3 regions of the Bacillus sp. 1NLA3E genome follow, and region 1 is predicted to be linked to each of the others. Evidence: riboswitches for the same ligand, from Rfam matches in the RefSeq annotation. Region 1 holds a riboswitch; each other region holds the start of a gene.
What was found. Region 1 has a riboswitch for thiamine pyrophosphate ahead of thiC (phosphomethylpyrimidine synthase ThiC). Riboswitches for the same ligand answer to the same signal wherever they lie in the genome.
Positions count from the first base shown of each region.

Region 2: linked by a shared signal. The riboswitch ahead of B1NLA3E_RS19160 (IS110 family transposase) and the one ahead of thiC (phosphomethylpyrimidine synthase ThiC) in region 1 are both predicted to bind thiamine pyrophosphate.
Region 3: linked by a shared signal. The riboswitch ahead of tenI (thiazole tautomerase TenI) and the one ahead of thiC (phosphomethylpyrimidine synthase ThiC) in region 1 are both predicted to bind thiamine pyrophosphate.

Region 1 covers NC_021171.1:1,831,215-1,838,671, reverse strand. The annotation lists gene B1NLA3E_RS08845 (nucleotidyltransferase domain-containing protein) at 1-348, opposite strand, end outside; gene B1NLA3E_RS08840 (metallophosphoesterase) at 550-1,668, shown strand; gene B1NLA3E_RS08835 (MFS transporter) at 1,829-3,097, opposite strand; gene thiC (phosphomethylpyrimidine synthase ThiC) at 3,312-5,096, opposite strand; TPP riboswitch at 5,227-5,341, opposite strand; gene B1NLA3E_RS08825 (acetate uptake transporter) at 5,527-6,168, opposite strand; gene B1NLA3E_RS08820 (nitric oxide synthase oxygenase) at 6,653-7,457, opposite strand, start outside.
Region 2 covers NC_021171.1:3,980,138-3,987,594, reverse strand. The annotation lists gene B1NLA3E_RS19185 (transaldolase family protein) at 1-138, shown strand, start outside; gene B1NLA3E_RS19180 (ribulose-phosphate 3-epimerase) at 159-839, shown strand; gene B1NLA3E_RS19175 (6-phosphofructokinase) at 1,077-1,955, shown strand; gene tkt (transketolase) at 2,009-4,024, shown strand; gene B1NLA3E_RS19165 (phosphocarrier protein HPr) at 4,053-4,319, shown strand; TPP riboswitch at 4,427-4,536, shown strand; gene B1NLA3E_RS19160 (IS110 family transposase) at 4,875-6,149, shown strand; gene thiM (hydroxyethylthiazole kinase) at 6,619-7,425, shown strand; gene thiD (bifunctional hydroxymethylpyrimidine kinase/phosphomethylpyrimidine kinase) at 7,444-7,457, shown strand, end outside.
Region 3 covers NC_021171.1:1,700,341-1,707,797, reverse strand. The annotation lists gene B1NLA3E_RS08240 (ThiF family adenylyltransferase) at 1-740, opposite strand, end outside; gene B1NLA3E_RS08235 (thiazole synthase) at 737-1,504, opposite strand; gene thiS (sulfur carrier protein ThiS) at 1,508-1,717, opposite strand; gene thiO (glycine oxidase ThiO) at 1,730-2,839, opposite strand; gene tenI (thiazole tautomerase TenI) at 2,839-3,441, opposite strand; TPP riboswitch at 3,596-3,705, opposite strand; gene B1NLA3E_RS08215 (3-oxoacid CoA-transferase subunit B) at 4,294-4,944, opposite strand; gene B1NLA3E_RS08210 (CoA transferase subunit A) at 5,151-5,852, opposite strand; gene B1NLA3E_RS08205 (acyl-CoA carboxylase subunit beta) at 5,900-7,444, opposite strand.

The DNA of each region.
Region 1 (7,457 bases):
TTGAATTGACTTCATTTTTCCAACTAATGAAAAGGCTTGGTAATAAACGATTCCAGACTGAAGCCATTCCGTTAGTGGTGGATTTGATTTTCTATATAGACGAAGTGCCTTACGTAAGTCCCAACCATTGATATCGAGGAGATCATTAATTGGAAGTTCGATCACATCCCGCTTTTCGTCAATAGACAAATACCATTCCTTTTTATGGACATAAATGAACCGGACATCGTAATCACTGTCCTTAGAAGGAAAACCCCACGCCCTGCTACCTGATTCGACGGCAAAACAAACCTTAACATCGAATTGCTTCTCTATATTTTTGATGTTTTCGATAATTTTATCTCTCAAGTTCTCATCTCCTTCAATAGAAAATCAATTTGTACTTTTCCCTTTTTTTAATATGCTAGCGGCTTCTTCTTAATGTACATGCTAGCATGTGAAAGCTTAAAAAAACATCTTGATTGATATTTTGGGCAATGTGAATTAATGTGATCATACATAAAAATAATTGGATTATAATATTAATGTCGCGAAGGTAGGAGTTTATGAATGAAAAAATGGTTCAGTCTTCAATTTTTGATCTTTCTTCTTATTTATACAGCTATTACCTTTTATATTGGCTGGAACGGGTGGATTTGGCTTCATTCAGCTTTTGGTCTTCAAGATAAATGGATATATGGAGTACTATTCGTTGTCGTATCTTATTCATATTTGATTGACCGCTACACGAAGAAATGGCACTTTTTTAAGATCATCGGATCCTATTGGATCGCTGTTATACAATACTCTATTATCCTTTTTCCGCTTGCGGATGTTTCTTTTTGGATTCTGAGTACCTATGGACTTCCTGAAACAGCAATCATTGTTTGGATAGGTGCATTTATCCTTGTGGCTTTCTTCGTTTTGTTTGGGTATGGAACATTTAATGCTTACAATCCAGTGGTTCGAAACTATTCGATTGTCATCCCGAAACAAGCTAATGGGCGCTCAGGGCTTCGAATTGCGATGGCCTCTGATATGCACTTTGGAAATCTCTCCGGTTTATCGCACCTGCGCCGGTTGGTGAAAGAGGTAAAAGATTTAAATTCGGATATCATCCTGTTACCTGGTGACATTATTGAGGATGAACTGGGACCGTTTATGCGTAAAAAAATGGGTGATGTCATGGGGGAATTGTCCGCACCACTTGGCGTATATGGTGTGCTTGGCAATCATGAATATTACGGTGGAGCCATTCCCGAGTTCCTGAAAGAAATGGAACGAATTGGCGTGACAATATTGCTGGATGAATCAGTCAAAGTGGACGACTCTTTTTACCTTGTCGGCCGAAAAGACAAAACGGATTCAAATCGTTTTTCAATGGAGGAATTATTGGGTAAAATTGATCTATCTTCACCGATCATTGTGATGGACCACCAACCAGGGGAAATTAAACATGCAAAAATGCATGGCGCTGACTTGATTTTGTCTGGTCATACTCATCGAGGGCAGATGGCTCCCAACCATTTGATCACTAGAAAAATGTTTGAATTAGACTGGGGATACATGAAAAAAAATCAACTTCACACCATTGTATCTTCTGGGTATGGTTTCTGGGGTCCGCCGCTTCGGATTGGCAGCCGTTCGGAGATTGTTCAGATTGATATTAGCTTTGGAACAGAAATCTGATTTACTAGTCCAGCTCGGTGAAGGTGTTTAACAGTATAGTTCCGTTTTAGATTCATATAAAAAATTAAGAACCTGGTGCTGGCCAAGGTTCTTAATTTTGGGCTCATTCACCCAATGCTAAACCATAGAGACAAACATATACGTTCTCATACTCTGCAACTTATTGAGCTTTTACCTGTGTTTGTTTTTGTACCTGATCTACCACTCTCCTATCTAATTGTGGAGCAATTTGGTAGAACAGATAAATCCCCATCACACCGATAATTGAAATAAAAATAGAAGTTTCCATCTTCGATAAAAAAGAACTGAGCGTAACCGTGATGGAACATATCAGCATAGACAAGTTAAATGTTAAACCTGCTACCGCCATATAGGAACTTCTGGAATGTTCAGGTGGCATGGATGCCATGTAATTTTGTTGCACTGGAACACGGAGGACTTCAGCAACTGTTGACGCTAACATCGCTAAGCACAATATCCATACATTATTTGAATATGAAATGATAGCGTATCCCAAAACAAAAACTAGACAGCTAATGATAAGGGTATGTCGATCTTTGAACTTTTCCACAAGCTTGGTTGCATACAATGCTGTTACTACTACTAGAATAGTATTTTCAGTACGGAGGAATCCTGTCATTTCAATTCCGCCAAAAGTCCATCCTAGTATATGCTGTTCTTTCATTTCATTAGCTAAGCGAATGCTGATATAATTTGTAAGTTGAAATTCCATTGACAGAACAAGCAAACCAGCTAGTACATAGAGGACGAACAACTTATCCTGAAATACTTCTTTGTAACTTGAAAACAATAATTTAAGATGTAGTCCCATTGATTTTTCTTCAGTTAGCTTAGGTACATAACTTTCTTCAATAAAGAATGTAATTAATATCCAAGTTAACAAGGAAGCAAGCGCTAAGGCAATAAGAAGTTCAAATAAAAACTGTTTGAATAAGAAACCACCAACGACGCCGCCTAATGCAATTGACAAGTTATTTGTCCAGTACATAGCCGTGTACATGATCTTTCTTTCTTCCGGCTTACTAACGTCTATCAGCATTGCTTGGTTAGCAGGTCCTGCCAGTCCCCAGCATATGCTGTTGACCGTCATCATAAAAAATGAAATTAATGGAGAAGAAAACCAAGGAGAATTACACACCATCATCGTGAAAAATGCAACAAAACGTAATGTTTCCGCGATAACGATGATCTTCTTGCGACCAAACTGATCGGAAAAATATCCTCCAAAAAAATTAATGATGATACCTATGAAAACATTTAGAACTAATAAAAGTCCTGTAGTCATAGTACCAAAGTGATGGGATAAATAAATTGCCATAAAAGGAAAAACCATGCCGCCGATTGTTGAACTAAAAAATGATTCCACCATTCGGATTTTAATGTTTTTATGAAACTTCATTATTTTCATGCTTATATCACCAATTCTTTTTGTATCATAGATTTAGCAAAATCAAACTCTGATTTCCTAATTTCCTTATTATACAAGAATAATTTGGTGAATCTACCTAATTTTGTGAATAAATTGCAAAAGAACAACTCTTCATTCATGAACAGTGAAAATCAAAGAGACCATTTTTCAGGAATAATCAATTTACTTTCAATAGATTTTTTGATTTCCTTGGTCATTTCTGATAGATTTCCCCGCCAGTTGCTCTAAACTCATCTGCCTTTTCTTTCAAACCTTCATCAATTACATTTTCATAGTCGAATCCTTTTTCCATCGCTATTCCTCGTATGTCATGTGAAATCCTCATACTGCAGAACTTCGGACCACACATCGAACAGAAATGGGCCGTTTTAGCACCTTCTGCTGGAAGAGTTTCATCATGGTACTCCATCGCTCTTTCCGGGTCAAGCGATAGATTAAATTGATCGCGCCAACGAAACTCAAATCTAGCCTTCGAAAGTGCGTCATCTCTCAATCTTGCACCCGGATGCCCTTTTGCTAAATCAGCAGCATGTGCAGCGATTTTATAGGTAATTACTCCAACTCTTACATCCTCTTTATTTGGCAAACCCAAATGTTCTTTAGGTGTCACATAACAAAGCATCGCTGTGCCAAACCAACCAATCATCGCCGCACCAATTGCAGACGTAATATGATCGTAGCCGGGGGCAATATCAGTTGTTAGTGGACCAAGTGTATAAAATGGAGCCTCGCCACAAATTTCCATTTGTTTATCGACATTCTCTTTGATTAAATGCATTGGTACGTGTCCAGGTCCTTCAATCATCACTTGAACGTCATGTTTCCATGCAAGCTTTGTCAGTTCACCTAATGTTTCTAATTCAGCAAATTGTGCTTCATCATTGGCATCGGCAATAGAACCCGGACGTAAACCGTCACCTAACGAGAACCCCACATCATACGCTTTCATGATTTCACAAATATCTTCGAAGTGTGTATATAGGAAGTTCTCCTTATGGTGGGCAAGGCACCATTGAGCCATGATTGAGCCACCTCGGGATACTATCCCGGTTACACGTTTTACTGTTAAAGGAATGTATCGTAAAAGAACCCCCGCATGGATCGTAAAATAGTCCACGCCTTGTTCCGCTTGCTCAATTAACGTATCCCGATACACTTCCCAAGTTAAATCCTCAGCGATGCCATTAACTTTTTCAAGTGCCTGATAAATTGGCACCGTTCCTACTGGTACTGGAGAATTTCGAATAATCCATTCTCGAGTGGTATGAATGTTTTTTCCAGTGGAGAGATCCATCATCGTATCTGCTCCCCAACGTGTGGCCCATCTCATTTTTTCCACCTCTTCTTCAATCGAAGAAGTGACAGCAGAGTTTCCGATATTTGCATTTATTTTCACATGGAAATTCCGACCAATAATCATCGGCTCACTTTCAGGATGATTTATATTTGCTGGGATAATCGCGCGCCCTTGAGCAACTTCATCGCGGACAAATTCAGGGTCTATATTTTCCCTTATCGCGATATATTCCATTTCGGGTGTTACAATTCCACGCCGTGCATAATGTAATTGCGTGACGTTACATCCTGTTTTTGCCCGTAAAGGTTTTCTTTTTAACCCCGGAAAGATTTCAGTATTTGCGAGAGATTCTTCTTTTTTATAGCCATTATCCTCTGGTTTTATATCACGACCAACATACTCTTCAACATCACCACGTTCAAGAACCCAATTGCGACGAAGCGGACTCAGTCCCTTCCTGATGTCTGCTAAATAGTCGGAGTCTGTGTAAGGTCCACTTGTGTCATAGACTCGAACTGGCAGATTTTCCTCTTCACCAATTGTTCCCGTTGTAGGACTTTGCGATATTTCTCGCATTGGAACTTGAATGTCTGGTCTAGTTCCCTCGACATACACTTTTTTACTTCCTGAAAAACTAGACAGGATTGATACGTTCATCTCACTTACTGATTTGTTCTCCATCATGGCATTCTCCCCTTTTTTTTAATAAAAAGGACAAAATCTAATTCATTTTCAGCATGAAAAAGCCGGCGTCTTGTTAAGACCCGGCGATGTTAGTATAAATTCAGAAATGACATTTTGCCATGACAAATTTAAGTTATGCTAACTTCCCCACGCTGGTATGAACCAGATCAGGTCCTGAGGGTTAAGAAACTTAGTCGCGTTTCTCTCTCAGCCCAACTTAATGGACACCCCTAGTCTTAATTTTGGAAATTGTTCAAAATTTACTATAAACTACTATCTAGAACTTGTAAACATATTTTCCCTAAAAAGTCCCTTTCACTATTTGTGTGAAAGAGCCCATTAATACATTTCCCCTATTAACTCTTTGAAAAATAAGAAAAACCGATTGAGAAACGTTTCCGTCCACCAATCGGTTTATTTCCAAATATTATGCGTTTTTGACCAATTTCATTTGAACTTGTGACTTTAAGATTCCAAATGGTTTTCCTACTGGTACTACAACGCGGCCTAAGTGGGCATTTAATACAGAAGCACCTGCTCCATATAAACCAAGGATAGAGATAGCCATTTCAGCAACCGCAGCAACCATGTGGGAAGTTTCTGGTGCGATTTCAAATGTAGTTAAAATTAACCCTACGAATAATACGTCTATTAAAACAAAAATCGAGAATAGAACTTTATGAGTTTCTAAGGCACCAACTGTCATGAAGAGGCTGAAGACTAAGTATCCAATAAAAGCAACGCCCAATTGCTTTGGATCCACTGTAGAAGCTAGTGTTTTACCGAAGACACCTAACTGAATTAACCAAGAAGTACCTACACCAATCCAAAATAATCCGTATGCTCCAAATGCAGTTTGTCCAAAAACATTGTTATTTTTGGCATCTTGAACACAAGCAAATAATTGTGCGAAACCTCCAAGAAATATCGCCCACGGTAAAATAAATGAAACACCTTCTGTTAAGCCTAATTTTTGAGTTGAAGCGACAAGAGTTACCATGGCAAGACCAAACATACCTAATGCGGATGGATCTGCTACCTGAATTTTAACGTTCGTATTGTTTTCCATATTTTTCCTCCTAATTATTAACATACTTAGATAAAATACTAGAGAATTAGAACGGCGCCAAATGCTGTAAAATAATGAAATATTATGTATTTTACTAGACTTGCCATTCCCTTTTGGTCAAATGGCATGACACGGATGGTTTAGGTTAAACAATTAATCTAATAAAATATCCAATTCTATTACTTCAATCCTCCTTCCCTTTTTGGCAAAAGAAAGCGTTTACGATTAGTTGTTTCAAAATAAATAATGTTTATTTACATTATGAAACCGCTTTTATTTTTGCAATTCTATTAATTTAGAATTTTTGGATATTTCAATAAAATTATATCTTTTTGGCGAAATAAGTCAATACCCTTTTTCGTATTTTTCTTTTTCATCCCTAAATTAACAGCCCTATCCCTAAATTTTCTACTTAAATCAAAAAGGCCATGTTCCAGCCTACATTAGTAGGTTTGAACATGGCCACTTTGGTAAGAATTAGTTTTTACGATATAAATAAATTTGGTTGGTAGAAAAAGTTTGGCTTTAGCATTTCGTTCTTATATGGTTTATGAAATATATGAGTGGTAGCAGGGGAAACCGGTGGAACTAGCCAAACCCAGTTACCTGTCACCTTTCTTCCACAGGATACCTCTTTCTCTTCAAACATTTTAAACTGTTGTGCTGCAGTATGATGGTCAACAATACTTACTCCATCTTCTTTGTATGAATATAATATCGCTTGGTTCAGTTCAAGAATTGCTCGATCCTGCCAAAGCGAAGTGTTGCTCTCAATGTCCAGTCCCATCATTGAGGCAACTTTTGGAAGTAGATCGTAACGATCCTTATCTGCAAAATTCCTTGCACCAATCTCTGTTTCCATATACCACCCATTAAAAGGAGCAGCTGTATAATGGATTCCCCCAATCTCCAAGCGCAATTGGGCAACCATCGGAACTCCATACCACTTTAAATTTAAATCTTTGAACCATTCATATTCCGGATGACGCAGGGGAACTTCTAGCACTTTCTCATGCGGAATTGTAAACATTTTTGGTCTATTTTCTTTTACTTGAATAACCATTGGTAGTACATCAAAATCGGTTCCTTGACCTTTCCAACCTAACTCTTGGCACATTTTCGTAAAGTCAAAGGAGTGCGGATCTCCTACCACACCATTTTCTGTCTCATAACCTGCATACCTGATGATTTGATGATTCCAAAGTCTCACTTGAACTTCATCTTTCATTTTCGGTTTAAAAATTGTAATCGTAGGTCTTATTTTTCCACCATTTGTCGCGTAATCAATA
Region 2 (7,457 bases), 2.1 Mb from region 1:
GTTGATATTTTAGCGGCAGGAGCACACACGGCAACTGTACCATTTGATATTTTGAACAGTATGCTGAATAAAGTATTAGCAACAGCAAGTATCAAAAAGTTTAATCAAGACTGGGTAGAATTACAAGGGAAAATCTAAGTGTGGTAAAGGGTGATGTTATGCATTCAATCGCTGCATCAATAATGTGTGCTAATCAATTGAATCTAGCAGCTGAATTGCAAGAATTAGAGAAAGCTCAAGTGGAATTACTTCATTGCGATGTGATGGACGGGGTGTTTGTCCATAATTTAGCAATGGGACCTTATGTTTTGGAACAAATCAAAGCAGGTACAACAATCCCGCTTGATTTTCATTTGGCGACAGAAGAGCCTTCAAAATATATTGATATGTATTCATACATTCAGCCAGAATACATCTCGTTCCATGTTGAAGCGAGTGATCATATCGAACGCGATATTGATAAGATTCAAGAAAAAGGCATCAAACCTGTCTTGGCCTTAAGTCCGCAATGCCCCATCGAAATGATTACCCCTTATCTATCAAAGGTACCGGCGATTCTTATGATGACAGTTAATCCAGGTTTTGCAGGGCAAAAGTTTAATTATGATGTCTTAAAAAAAATTGATGAGTTGAATACCTTCATGGAAGGTTGGGAGGAAAAACCTTTAATCGAAGTGGATGGCTGTATCAATCAAAATACCATTCCTCTTTTAGTAGATAAAGGGGCCAATATTTATGTGTTGGGGACCTCAGCCTTGTTTAATACCAATAATGGGTCATTCAAACAAAAGGTTGATAGTGTACGAGAGTTATTTTTAGAAAAACGTCTGAATCTTTAAGAACGTTCTAATAAAAAGGCTCTGTTAAACTAGAATGTGGATTTCTGCTCCAGGCGCTTCGCTTTCCGCGGGGCGGGCGGTGGAGCCTCCTCGGCGCTTTAAGCGCCTGCGGGGTCTCACCTGTCCCGCTGCTCCCGCAGGAGTCTTCGCGCCTTCCACTCCAATCAACATTGTGCAAAAAATCAACATTGAGGCTTTAACACAGCCAATAAAAAAGAGAAAAAAGGTGAGTTTTGCTTGAAAATTGGGTTAGTTGTTTTCGGCATTTATCCATCAGGATTAAAGCAGTTAATTTATCATGTTATATCCGAACCATCATTCAATCATGAATTTATTGGGATTGAAATTGATCGTTATCAGGGAAAAGTAATTGAGAAACCGATACATACCGATGTTGTAAATGGATCCCAAAAACTATTAGTTAAAGGATCGCCAATATCATGCCATTCTAGTTTGTGTGATGTTATTAATGGTTTTGATGCGGTAATTGTGGTCGGAACAGCGGAAACAAAAGTATTTATGGACGACTTGATTAAAGAAGAACAAAAAACTAGATTATTATATGTTCCGGTTTCTATTATCAATGATATTCCAGGGTCTGATTCCACATTAGGCTATGATACTGCCTTAAATTCCATTGTTGAAAATGCGTTAAAAATTCAAGATACGATTCATTCAGTAAAATACGCTAAACCAAGATTATTTGGCGTACAAGTACCTGGTAATGCCCCAGACCACATGTTAGAAGAGCTGGCCGTAGCTGCAGAGGGGTATTTTGTTTCAGGAAACTTTACCGATGAGCAAATTAATAGTCTTTGTGACTCAATCAATTCAAATTTTTCACCGGACAAAACGTCATCTGTTTTATTTTACAATCATGCAATTAGTTCTAAAGATTTGAATGAAAGGGTACTTCCAAAGCTGAATGTAGATTGGAAGGCGACCACCATCGATGAGGCTTTATGTATGGGTTCACATCCTACTGCAAACGATCGAATTCTAGCTAGTAAGCTATCTGATCAGATCATCCTTTGGCTTAAAAATGGGAAGCTTACCGGGCAACTAACAGTTAAAAACGCTGAAGTTGGCTTTCAAAAATTCCTAACTAACATCTAAAAATATAGATTGTACAAGCAAGTTATGAACTTAATATAGAGGAGTGTTTTTGAATGGAAACAGTTATTACACCAAAAAATGTTGAAGAACTAGCAATTAGTACAATTCGTACTCTATCAATCGATGCGATTGAAAAGTCAAACTCTGGTCATCCAGGAATGCCAATGGGTGCAGCTCCAATGGCTTACACGCTATGGACAAAATTTATGAAACACAATCCATCCAATCCAACTTGGTTCAATCGTGATCGTTTTGTTCTGTCTGCCGGTCACGGATCGATGTTGTTATACAGCCTATTACATTTATCAGGATACGATGTATCAATGGAAGATATTAAATCCTTCAGACAATGGGGAAGTATGACTCCTGGTCATCCTGAATTCGGACATACTCCTGGAATTGATGCAACTACAGGTCCACTTGGTCAAGGGATTGCTACTGCAGTAGGGATGGCAATGGCTGAAAGACATTTAGCAACAAAGTATAATCGTGATTCTTTTGATGTGGTTGATCATTTCACCTTTGCCATTTGTGGTGACGGAGATTTAATGGAAGGTGTTTCAGCTGAAGCTTCATCACTAGCAGCGCATTTAGGATTAGGCAGATTAGTTGTTTTATATGATTCAAATGACATTTCACTTGATGGTGATTTAAACCGTTCTTTCTCTGAAAGTGTTGAAGGTCGTTACAATGCGTATGGTTGGCAAGTTCTTCGTGTTGAAGATGGAAACAGTATTGCCGAAATAGCTAAAGCGATTGAAGAAGCTAGGGCAGATACAACTCGTCCGACACTGATTGAAATTAAAACAACTATCGGATTTGGTTCACCTAATAAATCAGGTAAATCTGACTCCCACGGATCACCACTTGGTGGAACTGAAGCAGCCTTAACAAAAGCAGCATACGGCTGGGAATACCCTGAAAGTTTCTATGTACCTGAAGAAGTGTATGAGCACTTTCAAGCTACAGTAAAAACTGCTGGAGCTGCAAATGAGGCAGAATGGTCCGCATTATATGCTCAATATAAAAAAGCTTACCCTGAGTTAGCAAATGAACTTGATTTAACTATTGAAGGTAAACTACCGGAGAATTGGGAACAACAATTACCAAAATATGAAGTGGGTAAAAAAATTGCCACTCGTTCTTCATCAGGCGATGCCATTAATGCTATTTCGCAAACAGTACCAGCGTTCTTTGGTGGATCTGCTGACCTTGCTGGTTCAAATAAAACCTATATGAAAAACAAAAATGATTTTAGTAAAGCTGATTACAGTGGGAAAAATATTTGGTTTGGTGTTCGCGAATTTGCGATGGGTGCAGCGATGAATGGGATTGCCTTGCATGGCGGTTTAAAAACATTTGGGGGTACGTTCTTTGTATTCTCGGATTACCTTCGCCCAGCCATTCGTTTGGCAGCGTTAATGAAATTACCGGTGACCTATGTGTTTACTCATGACAGTATCGCTGTTGGAGAAGACGGGCCTACTCATGAACCAATCGAACAATTAGCAGCATTGCGCTCGATTCCAGGATTATCAGTGATTCGTCCTGCTGACGGTAATGAATCTACGGCAGCATGGAAATTAGCAATCGAGTCCACTAATACACCAACAACACTTGTATTATCAAGACAGGATTTGCCTATTTTAGAAGGTGCCGTAGAAGATACTTATGAAAAAGTTTCAAAAGGTGCGTATGTTCTTTCTTCAAGTAAAAAGGAAACAGCAGATGCTATCCTAATCGCAACAGGATCTGAAGTGGAGTTGGCTGTTAAGGCCCAAGCAGCACTAGCAGAAAAAGGAATCGATGTTTCTGTAGTAAGCATGCCTTCATGGGATCGTTTTGAAGCTCAAACAGAAGAGTATAAAGAAACTGTTTTACCACGAGCGATTACTAAACGCTTGGCAATTGAAATGGGAGCTTCGTTTGGATGGCACCGCTATGTTGGCTTAGAAGGGAAAATATTGGGTATTGATACGTTTGGTGCATCCGCTCCTGGCGATCAAATTATTAAAGAATTCGGTTTCACAGTAGAAAACGTAATAACTAAAGTTGAGGAACTTTTATAGTAAATAATGAAAGATGGGAGTCTTGGTCATGTTGGAAAAACGCTATTTGATAACAAGTCATGCGGGGGTTCATGCTCGTCCAGCGACAATATTAGTAAGCTCCATGGCACCTTTCCAAGCCGAAGTTTCGCTTGAATATAAAGAGAAGAAAGTTAACTTAAAGTCCATTATGGGTGTCATGTCATTAGGAATTCCAGAAGGGGCCACGATTAAAATTGCTGCTGACGGAGTGGATGAAGTCCAAGCAATAGAAAAAATTGATGAAATCATCAAAGCTAACGAATTGGGTGAGTAGGCTCAATCGGCAAAGTGTATTAAAGTATGAAGATTTAGAATATAAAAGAAAATTGTTTACAGGAAAGATGATAAAAGCTATTATATTTACGACATGTAAAAATAATAAGTAACTACTAGGGGTGCCTTAAATAGGCTGAGAAAAAAACGGCAGCGTTTTTTAACCCTTCGGACCTGATCTGGATTAAACCAGCGTAGGAAAGTAGTGGAAATGTTTCTGTAATTCTTTCACTCACTAAAGCCAGGTCCTTATTGGATCTGGCTTTTTACTATTTTATAGGCTGTATTAAAGCTCAATGTCGATTTTTTGCACAATGTTGATTGGAGTGGAAGGCGCGAGACTCCTGCGGGAGCAGCGGGACAGGTGAGACCCCGCAGGCGCTTTAGCGCCGAGGAGGCTCACCGCCCGCCCCGCGGAAAGCGAAGCGCCTGGAACGGAAATCAACATTCTAGCATTCCTGTAGAACGTTATTTTTCGAGTTTGAAAAAAATAGGGCTCCTCAGTAAGATATGAGTAAGACACCACTCAAACTCAACCTTAAGGAGGAACCCTACTTTGAAGTTTAAAATGCAAAACAAACAAAATCAACTAATAGAAAGAATTTCCGTTAAACATCTTGTTGTTGGGATAGATATTGCTCAACAATTACATGTAGCCCGAGCTGTTAATTTCCGCGGAATTGTAGTTGGTGATCCACTTACATTTACTAATAATGAAGAAGGATTTTCTAGTTTATTAAAATGGATTAATAATCTTCAAAGAATAAACAATTTAGATGAATCTATTGTTGGGATGGAACCTACTGGACACTATTGGATTAATCTTTCAAAATGGCTTTTTAAGCATAATATTGAAGTGGTAACGGTAAATCCCTATTTAGTAAAAAGAAATAAAGAAAATCGTGATAATACTCAATCTAAAAGTGATAAAAAAGATGCTTTGGTTATAGCTGATATGGTGAAAAACGGTTACTACTCTGAGGTTAGGCCTACATCTGAGTCATTTGAAAAACTTAGGGTTCTTATGTCTAATCGTGATGTAGTTGTTAAGCGTCTCGTAAGTTCTACTAACCAATTAAATCGGTGGGTAGATATTGTATTTCCCGAACTCCGACAGGTGTTTAAAGATATTACCGCTAAAGGGGCAATTGCAACCCTTCGTCTATTCCCATCCCCTGTAGAATTAGGAACTATGGAGCCCGAGGAAGTAATAATGGGTTGGAAATCAATCATGAAGAGACAACCTGGTTTAAAAAAGGCACTATTACTCATTCAGGTAGCTGGAAAATCAGTTGGAACAAAGCAAGCACTTGATGCTTATAAATTTCATTTGGAACAATTATTAGAGGAATATGATTTAGCTTTAAAACAACTCGAAAGAGTGGAGGAACAAGTTACTGATGCTCTATTAAAGATCCCTTTCGCTTATAAATTACTTGCCATTAAAGGCATTAGTGTAATTTCATTGGCAGGTATTTTAGGTGAGGCAGGAGATTTAAGTGGTTTTTCTCATGGGAATTCTTTGCTTCGCCATGCTGGATTACACTTAGCTGAAGCAAGTTCAGGGAAGTGGAAAGGTCAAATTGTCATCTCTAAGCGAGGAAGGTCTAGACTACGACGTTTCCTATATTTAGCTACAATGAGTCTTGTAGCGAATAATCCGGAATTTAAAGCAATTCACTCCTATAATGTAAAAGTAAAAAAGATGAAGAAAATGAAGTCAATCATGAAATTGATTGGGAAACTTGCGAGGATTTTTGTGGGCATCGCTCGCCGAAATGAGTTCTACTGTCCTGAAAAAGTTAACCACATTATTGTGTTGGCAGCATAGTTACGATAGAACCTTGAACTAAATCTGATTTCTTAAATGTGACACCAAAAATAAATTAGATAACAGAATTGTATAAACCGAATGCTGGCTTATTCGCAGGATAATAAATATGTACGGAGTACCAGATTTGTTAAACAAAAGGGCATAGACCCATTAATCTAGCTTGACTGGCCTCCACCCCTTGGGTAGGCATGACGAAGGAATGAAAGGGCAATTGACCCGTTGAGACATGGGAGGGAAAGCCTCCAGGGGCGGCGTGGAGCATGTACATCACATGGTAAAAATTGGGGTTATTATTTATCCCTTTATTTCACTATGCCTCCACGAGCCAATAATGATCTGAATTCATTCCACTTAACTGTTAATTCAAAATATGGGACTATGAAATCCTGCGAATTAGCGAGCATTCGGGAGAAAATCGCATTAAACTGAGGGAGTTTAACAGAGCCAATTATAAGGAGAAATGAAAATGAACAAGGAAAAGGTTGTTGAGTTATTGGAGCAAGTTAGAAAACAAAACCCGCTCATTCATAATATTACCAACGTGGTGGTAACAAATTTTACTGCAAATGGCCTTTTGGCTCTTGGTGCCTCTCCAGTTATGGCAGATAGTCGAAAAGAAGTTGCAGACATGGTGAAAATTGCGAAAGCACTTGTTATAAATATGGGAACTCTTAATGAAAGAACCGTAGAGGCGATGCACATTGCTGGTAAAGCAGCAAATGAGCAAGGCATACCCGTTGTGTTAGATCCAGTTGGTGCGGGGGCGACACCCTACCGTACCGAAACTGCACGAAAATTAATTGAAGACGTTAACTTTTCAATCATTAGGGGCAATGCTGCCGAGGTTGCCAATGTGGCAGGAGAAAATTGGATTGTGAAAGGAGTAGATGCAGGAAATTCCCAGGGGAATGTCACGGATTTAGTCGTTTCCACTGCAAAAAAACTAAACACCGTCGTGATCGCAACCGGGAAGGATGACGTGGTTTCAGACGGAGAAACTACCTATGTCATTCAAAATGGCCATCCAATCCTGACAAGGGTAACGGGTACAGGTTGTCTATTAACCTCTGTTATTGCAGCATTTGCTGCTGTTGAAAAGGACTTGATGGTTGCTTCAGTTGCTGCTTTATCTTTTTATGGAATCGCTGCAGAAATCGCGGCAGAGAAAACCGCTCATAGTGGACCTGGAAGCTTTCAAATTGAATTATTAAATCAGCTTTATCAGGCTTCATCCTCTGAAATTATGGAATTTAGTAGATTTGAAAAGATTTAGAGAGAAGGTAATTTTACAATGGTGACTAAGAA
Region 3 (7,457 bases), 130 kb from region 1:
TATGGAAAAATGGCATCCTTACCACAGGTTGGGCAATGTTGATTCTTTAATTTCCCAACGTTTATTTGGGCACTTTCATCTTTCCATATATCAAAAGATTGTAATACAGGACGCAACTCATGTCCTGTTAAATACTGCAAAACTCGGGTTACCTGATAGGACGCTACTAGTTGGACAATCGGACTTATGACACCTAATGTATCACAAGTCATACCTTGTGCTGGTAAATGACTTATTAGGCAATGAAGACACGGTGTTTTACCAGGGATAATCGGATATGTAAGTCCGTAGCTGCCCACGCAGGCGCCAAATATAAACGGGATCCCTAGTTTTACTGCACAATCATTCATGATCATTCTTGTTTCAAAGTTATCGGTGGCATCCACGATAATGGACTTGTTTTTCATTAACTCTTCAATATTTTGAGCATTAATGTCGCCGACTAGACCATTTATGGTAATCTCACTATTTATTTGCTTGAGACGATTTTTTGCCGCAATTGCTTTCGGCATTTTATTTATTGCGTCGTCCTCTGTATATAATTGCTGCCTTTGCAAATTGCTGGCTTCGACATAATCTCTGTCAACGATGGTGATTTGACCAATACCCGCTCTGGCAAGCATCTCCGCACTTGTTGACCCAAGTGCTCCCGCCCCCATTATGATGACATGGGCATTCTGCAATCGAGCTTGCCCAGCACTTCCTAAAAATAATTCCTGCTTTTTGTAACGGTCCTTCAAGATGTCACCATCCCGGCTTGCGGGCTACTGGCAACAGCATAATCCTTTTCGGTAATTCTACCAGCCTCAAAACCAAGTCGGCCCGCCTCAATTCCCAACTTCATCGCTAACGCCATTTTTACTGGATCTTTTGCTCCGGAAACAGCGGTATTAAGCAAAACACCATCCGCACCAAGCTCCATTGCGAAGGCAGCATCTTTTGGTGAGCCGATGCCAGCATCGACAATAACCGGGACAGTAGCTTGTTCAATAATAAATTTAAGATTTAACGGGTTGACGATGCCTCGTCCTGAGCCGATTGGTGAAGCACCTGGCATAATCGCATGTACCCCAAGTTCTTGAAGTCGTCTCGCTAACACGACATCATCGGACGTATAAGGTAGGACAATAAATCCTTCTGCCAACAGCATTTCTGAGGCTTTTAAAGTTTCTACCGGGTCAGGTAGGAGCGATTTGTCGCAGCCAATCACCTCGACTTTAATCATGTCACATAAACCGGAAGCCTTTGCCAGCCTTGCGATCCTAACGGCTTCTTCTGCAGTTTTTGCTCCTGCAGTATTGGGAAGTAATTTGTATTTTTTTAAATCCAACTGTTCAAGAAAATTAGGTTGGGATTCTTCAAAAATATTCATTCTTCTGACGGCAAATGTTAATATTTCTGCTTCCGATACCTCAACAGAACTTTTTTGAATTTCAAATGATGGATATTTCCCTGTTCCAAGTAATAATCTTGATTTAAACGTTTGGTTTCCTATTTTTAGCATAGGTCATCCTCCTCCAACAAAATGAATAATTTCGATTGCATCTCGATCTGATAATAGGGTTGATTGGTATTGTTCCTTGTCGGTGATTTCTTTGTTTATCTCCACGACAACAATTCGATTTTCTAAATGATAAAATCCTAATAAATCTTGGACAGAGCAAACTTCTTCAGGCAGTTGAACCATTTTCCCATTTAAATGAACGGTCTTAGTCATTTCATTTCTCCTTTAAACTAGCACTGGGTTTTTTCGATCAATTTTGAATGCTTCTTGCCAGTCTTTATTTACCGGTTTCTCAAGAATCAAATCGCGGATCATTTCCCCAGTTGCCGGAGCGAGTAGAATTCCGTTCCGAGAATGACCGGTTGCAAATAAGATTCTATCTTGTTCGGGATGTTTACCAATGAATGGCTTTTGATCAAAGGTTTGCGGACGAAGCCCTGCCCAAAAAGAGTTGATTGTCATATCGGTCACAGCAGGCAACATCGACTTGGCTTTGTCGATTAGTTTTTCCATCCCGCCAAGTGTCGGTTTTTCATTCCAGTCGTTTGCGATCATCGTTGCACCAATTATGAGTTCACCATTTTTCCTAGGCATCACATAACTACCATTATGAAAAATCGTGTGTTTCAGCGAAACCGATTCACTTGATACAGACAGGATTTCTCCTTTGATTGGAAAAAGCTGATGGTTCAAACCAAACCGATAAAACAATTCACTGCTCCAAACACCATTTGCCACGACAACATAATTGGCTTCGAACGATCCTCTGGTTGTTTTAATGAGGTAGCTTTCTCCATTTTTTTGAATATCTAGTACAGTAGTATATTCATAGATTGAAGCACCAAGTATTTTGGCCCCTTTGCTTAAACCGCGAGATACAGAAGTTGGCAATACATTGACATCTTCTTTAATATAGGCAGCGCCAATTATGTTTTGATTTACGCCAGGAACACTGTTTTCGACTTCGTTCGCTTCAAACCATTCAACCGTAGGGAGAGCAAGCGCTGAACGGAGCTCCTCTTTTTCTGAAGCTGAATAGGCTACCTTAAAAATACCACCGGTCTTTATTTCGAAATCAATGCCAGTGAGAGTTTGAATTTCCTCTTGAAGCTGAGCGTATGCCTTTTGACTGCTCCGAGCAAACGGATAAAAGATCTTCATATCATCACATTCTGAATGGGCACCGAGCATTCCCGCCGCTGCTCCAGATGCTTTACATCCAATCTGTTGGGCCTCAAATAGAGCAACCTTCATGTTTTCTTTCGCTAAGTGATAGGCTACTGAAGAACCGATAACACCTCCACCAATTACCGCCACATCATATTTATTAGTCATTATCTTTCCTCCTTACATTTTTCAAAAAGGTTTCGGGCGCTTGCCACAGGATCGCAAGAGGCAAAGATTCCTGACATAACAGCTATTCCAGCTGCACCAGTGTTTCTTACCACATCGACCCGATCAGGATTAATTCCGCCAATTGCGTACACAGGTATTTGTAATTCGTTGGCAATTTTCGAAAGCACTTCGAGACCATTTGGCGGTTTCCCTTGCTTACAATTAGTTTCAAAGCAATGACCATACAGAACGTAATCCGCTCCATCCCTTTCCGCTTGCTTCGCTTCCTTCAAGGAATGGACAGAACGCCCCACACGAATCTGTGGATACCGCTCTTTTACAGTCTTAGCCGGTAGGCCGTTACCGGGCAAATGAATATTTGGAATATCGTGAAGTAACCCGATATCCAACCGATCATTGATAACAATTTTTTCATGGCTGACATTTCCTGCTTTTAAAAGCTGAAGTAGTGCAACAATTTCACTGGTGGTTTTTCTTTTTTCGCGAATATGTACATAATCAACCATGTCCTTTATTTGAATAATGCTGTTTGCCAGATCTACCACAGAATGTTGATCATCTGTTATGGCGATCAATTTCATTTTTACTTACACCTCCTTTTTAACTGAAAAATAGGGGGGAATCACAACATTTGGAAAATAACTAACAAACTTTTCCGTTTTTCCCCAAAATAAAAACCACTCTCCTACATGGGAAAGTGGTTTGAAAATTTGCACGTCGAATAAACCAGCACAAAATTACAATGCGCCACTTCCCTACGCAGGTACGAACCTGTTCAGGTTTTGAGGGTTTAAAAGTAACTACTTTATTCTCAGCCCTTATCAAGGGATCCCCTAGTGATATTTTAATAATTAGGTTGATAATGAAATTCAGTCCCTATTATAGCATAATATGGACTTCGTGCAATGGTTAATTGAAAATTGTGTTAATTATTCAATTTTAAGTTTACTAATCTAGTAAACATTTACCCCTAAATTTATAACGAGGCTTAGTTTTGAAGTACTAAATTGCAATTTTTCAACATTTGACCCCGTTTTTTGAAAACTGCCACCTTAATTTTAGATATTTCCCGATTTTTGATGTGTTAAGGTCGATTTTCGAGGTTTTATGCTCGACTTTTATGATGTTATGCTCGACTTTCGAGGTTTTATGCTCGACTCTCAGGTTTTATGCTTGACTCTCAGATTTTATGCTCGACTCCCAGGTTTTATGCTCGACTCTCAGGTTTTATACTCGACTCTCAAGGTGATTTACACGAAGTAATTTTAATATAGTAATCGATAAGTTTTAACATTTGAATTTGAAAGATGACAATAACAACTTCTATCATCCTGCTAAATCAGGTGCGAATTCTTATTCACAAATTAACAATAAGAAGCAGTCCAATTCATATGGATTGGACTGCTAATTGGTCGAAAACCGAACTCGTTACGTTATTTTGCTGATGTTTCTAGACCGATTGTAAAAGCAGCATCTGTCTTTTCAACAACTTCCTCGACAGTTACTCCCTCTTGTGTTTCCACGAGTACCATGCCTTCAGGAGTAAAATCAAATACTGCCAAATCCGTGATTAATCGGTGGACCACTTGTTTACCAGTAAGTGGCAGGGTACACTCTTTCTTCACTTTCGATTCGCCATGTTTATTTACATGTTCCATTATGACAACAACACGTTTCGCACCATTAACTAAGTCCATGGCACCACCCATTCCCTTGATCATCTTACCTGGAATCATCCAGTTGGCTAAATCTCCAGATTCAGAGACTTCCATTCCTCCTAAAATAGCTAGGTCAATATGGCCACCACGAATCATCGCAAACGATTCGGCACTATCGAAATAAGAAGCACTTGGTACAGCTGTAACCGTTTCTTTCCCAGCATTGATTAGATCAGGATCTTCTTGGCCTACTACAGGGTAGGGTCCAATCCCCAATAATCCATTTTCTGATTGAAGTAGCACATTATATTCACTCGGAATCTCATTGGCAATGAGAGTTGGGATTCCTATTCCAAGGTTTACGTTCATTCCGTCTTGAATTTCCAATACTGCCCGTTTGACGATAGTTAATCGATCATCCTTCATATCCTCACTCCTCGTCTATTTTTGTCGATTTCCGTTCCAGGCGCTTCGCTTTCCGCAGGGCGGGCGGTGGGCCTCCTCGGCGCTTAAGCGCCTGTGGGGTCTCCCCTGTCCCGCTGCTCCCGCTGGAGTCTTCGTGCCTTTCACTCCAATCAACATTGTGCAAAAAATCAACATTGAGCTTTAACACGGCCTAAAAATAAAACCGCTTATGCTTTTGCTACAGTAAGTCTTTCAATCCGCTTCTCATAATTGGTGCCTAATAGGACCCGTTGAACGTAGATTCCAGGTGTATGTATTTCATCCGGATCTAATTCGCCCATTCCTACAATCTCTTCTACTTCTGCAATGGTAATTTTCCCAGCCGTTGCCGCCATTGGGTTAAAATTGCGAGCTGTTTTGCGGAAAACGAGATTACCAAGCGGATCTGCCTTCCAAGCTTTTACTAAGGCAAAATCTCCAACGATTCCCTCTTCTAACAGATACGTTCTACCGTTAAACTCTTTATGTTCTTTCCCATCGGCAATCGGAGTTCCTACCCCTGTTGCGGTGTAGAAGCCAGGAATCCCAGCGCCACCGGCACGAATCCGCTCAGCTAATGTACCTTGAGGGACTAGCTCTACTTCAAGCTCTCCACTTAAATACTGACGCTCAAAAATTTTGTTTTCGCCAACATAGGAAGAAATCATTTTCTTAATTTGTTTATTCGCAAGGAGTAAACCAAGTCCCCAATCATCCACACCACAATTGTTGCTAACAATCTCTAAATCTTTCGTACCTTGATCTCGCAATGCTAGGATTGCTTTTTCAGGAATTCCACAAAGTCCAAATCCGCCGACAATGATGGTTGCCCCATCCTGAATATCTTGAATTGCTTCCGAAAAAGAATCTACTATTTTACCTTTTTTCATTGAACAAACCCCCTTTTGAAGAATGAATGAGCTTCAAAAAAACAAGATTAGACCGGATAAACTGGATGCTTCCGTTCAGAGAACATCACATATTTAGATGAATAAACCTCAAAGCGATTCACCAACTCTTCACGTAACGAATCTGCTGGGATAATTCCATCAATAATCATTTCAGAAGCTAGGCGATAAATGTCAATATCCTCTTTGTACTCCTCGCGCTTTTCATCAACAAATGCAGCACGCTCGCTTTCAGGTAAGGAGGCAATTTTATTGGCATATACGGCATTTACAGCTGCTTCAGGTCCCATAACAGCAATCGAAGCTGATGGCAAAGCTAGACAACAATCAGGTTCAAATGCTGGGCCCGCCATGGCATATAGTCCCGCACCGTATGCTTTTCGGACTATAACCGAGATTTTTGGAACACTCGCTTCAGCCATCGCTGAAATCATTTTGGCACCATGACGAATGATTCCTGCACGCTCAACCTTTGTTCCAATCATATATCCTGGAACATCAACTAGGAATAATAATGGAATATTGAAGGCGTCACAAAGGTTAATAAATTTAGCTGCTTTATCTGCAGAATCATGGAATAACACCCCACCTTTGACTCGAGGCTGATTCGCAATAATCCCGATAGGCTTTCCATTCATTCGTGCTAAACCAGTAATAAGTTCACCTGCAAACAGTTTTTTGATCTCGAAGAAGGAGCCTTCGTCAATAAACCCTTCAATCAGGTGATGCATATTAAATGGAGAATTCTGATTCGGCGGAATGATATCCGCTAACTTTTTCGTTAACTGCTTAGGTGCGACAACATCTCGAACAGGTGGTTTCTCAGAAAAATTAGCTGGGAAATACGACAAATAATTTCGTGCTAGTGAAATTGCTTCTTCTTCATTTTTTGCAAGGATATCACCACAGCCTGAAACAGAACAATGCATCCGGGCTCCGCCCATTTCTTCGAGGGTTACTTTTTCACCAATAACCATTTCTGCCATACGCGGCGAGCCAAGGTACATTGAAGCATTCTTATCGACCATGATTACGATGTCACAAAATGCAGGAATATAAGCTCCACCAGCAGCTGACGGACCAAACAAAACACAGATTTGCGGCACTTTACCCGAAAGTTTAACTTGATTATAAAAGATTCGTCCTGCACCACGGCGACCAGGGAACATTTCCACTTGATCTGTAATCCGGGCTCCGGCTGAATCGACTAAATAAAGAAGAGGTACTCGAAGTTTCTCGGCCGTTTCTTGAATTCGAATAATTTTCTCAACCGTGCGAGATCCCCAAGAACCCGCTTTGATCGTTGAATCATTTGCCATTACACAAACAACCTGACCATTGATTTTACCCATCCCAGTGACAACACCATCTGCCGGAAGATCGCCAGCTGCACAGTTTGCAAAAAGGGCATCCTCTAATCCAAACCCAGGATCAAACAATAACTTTAACCGATCACGAACAAACAATTTGCCTTGTTCTTGATTCTTTTCATGGTATTTAGGGGCTCCACCCTTTTTAATTTGTTCCACTCTTTCCTGAAGGGTCTCCTGAATGGTCTTTACCTCAACTGTCATTGCTTTTCCTCCC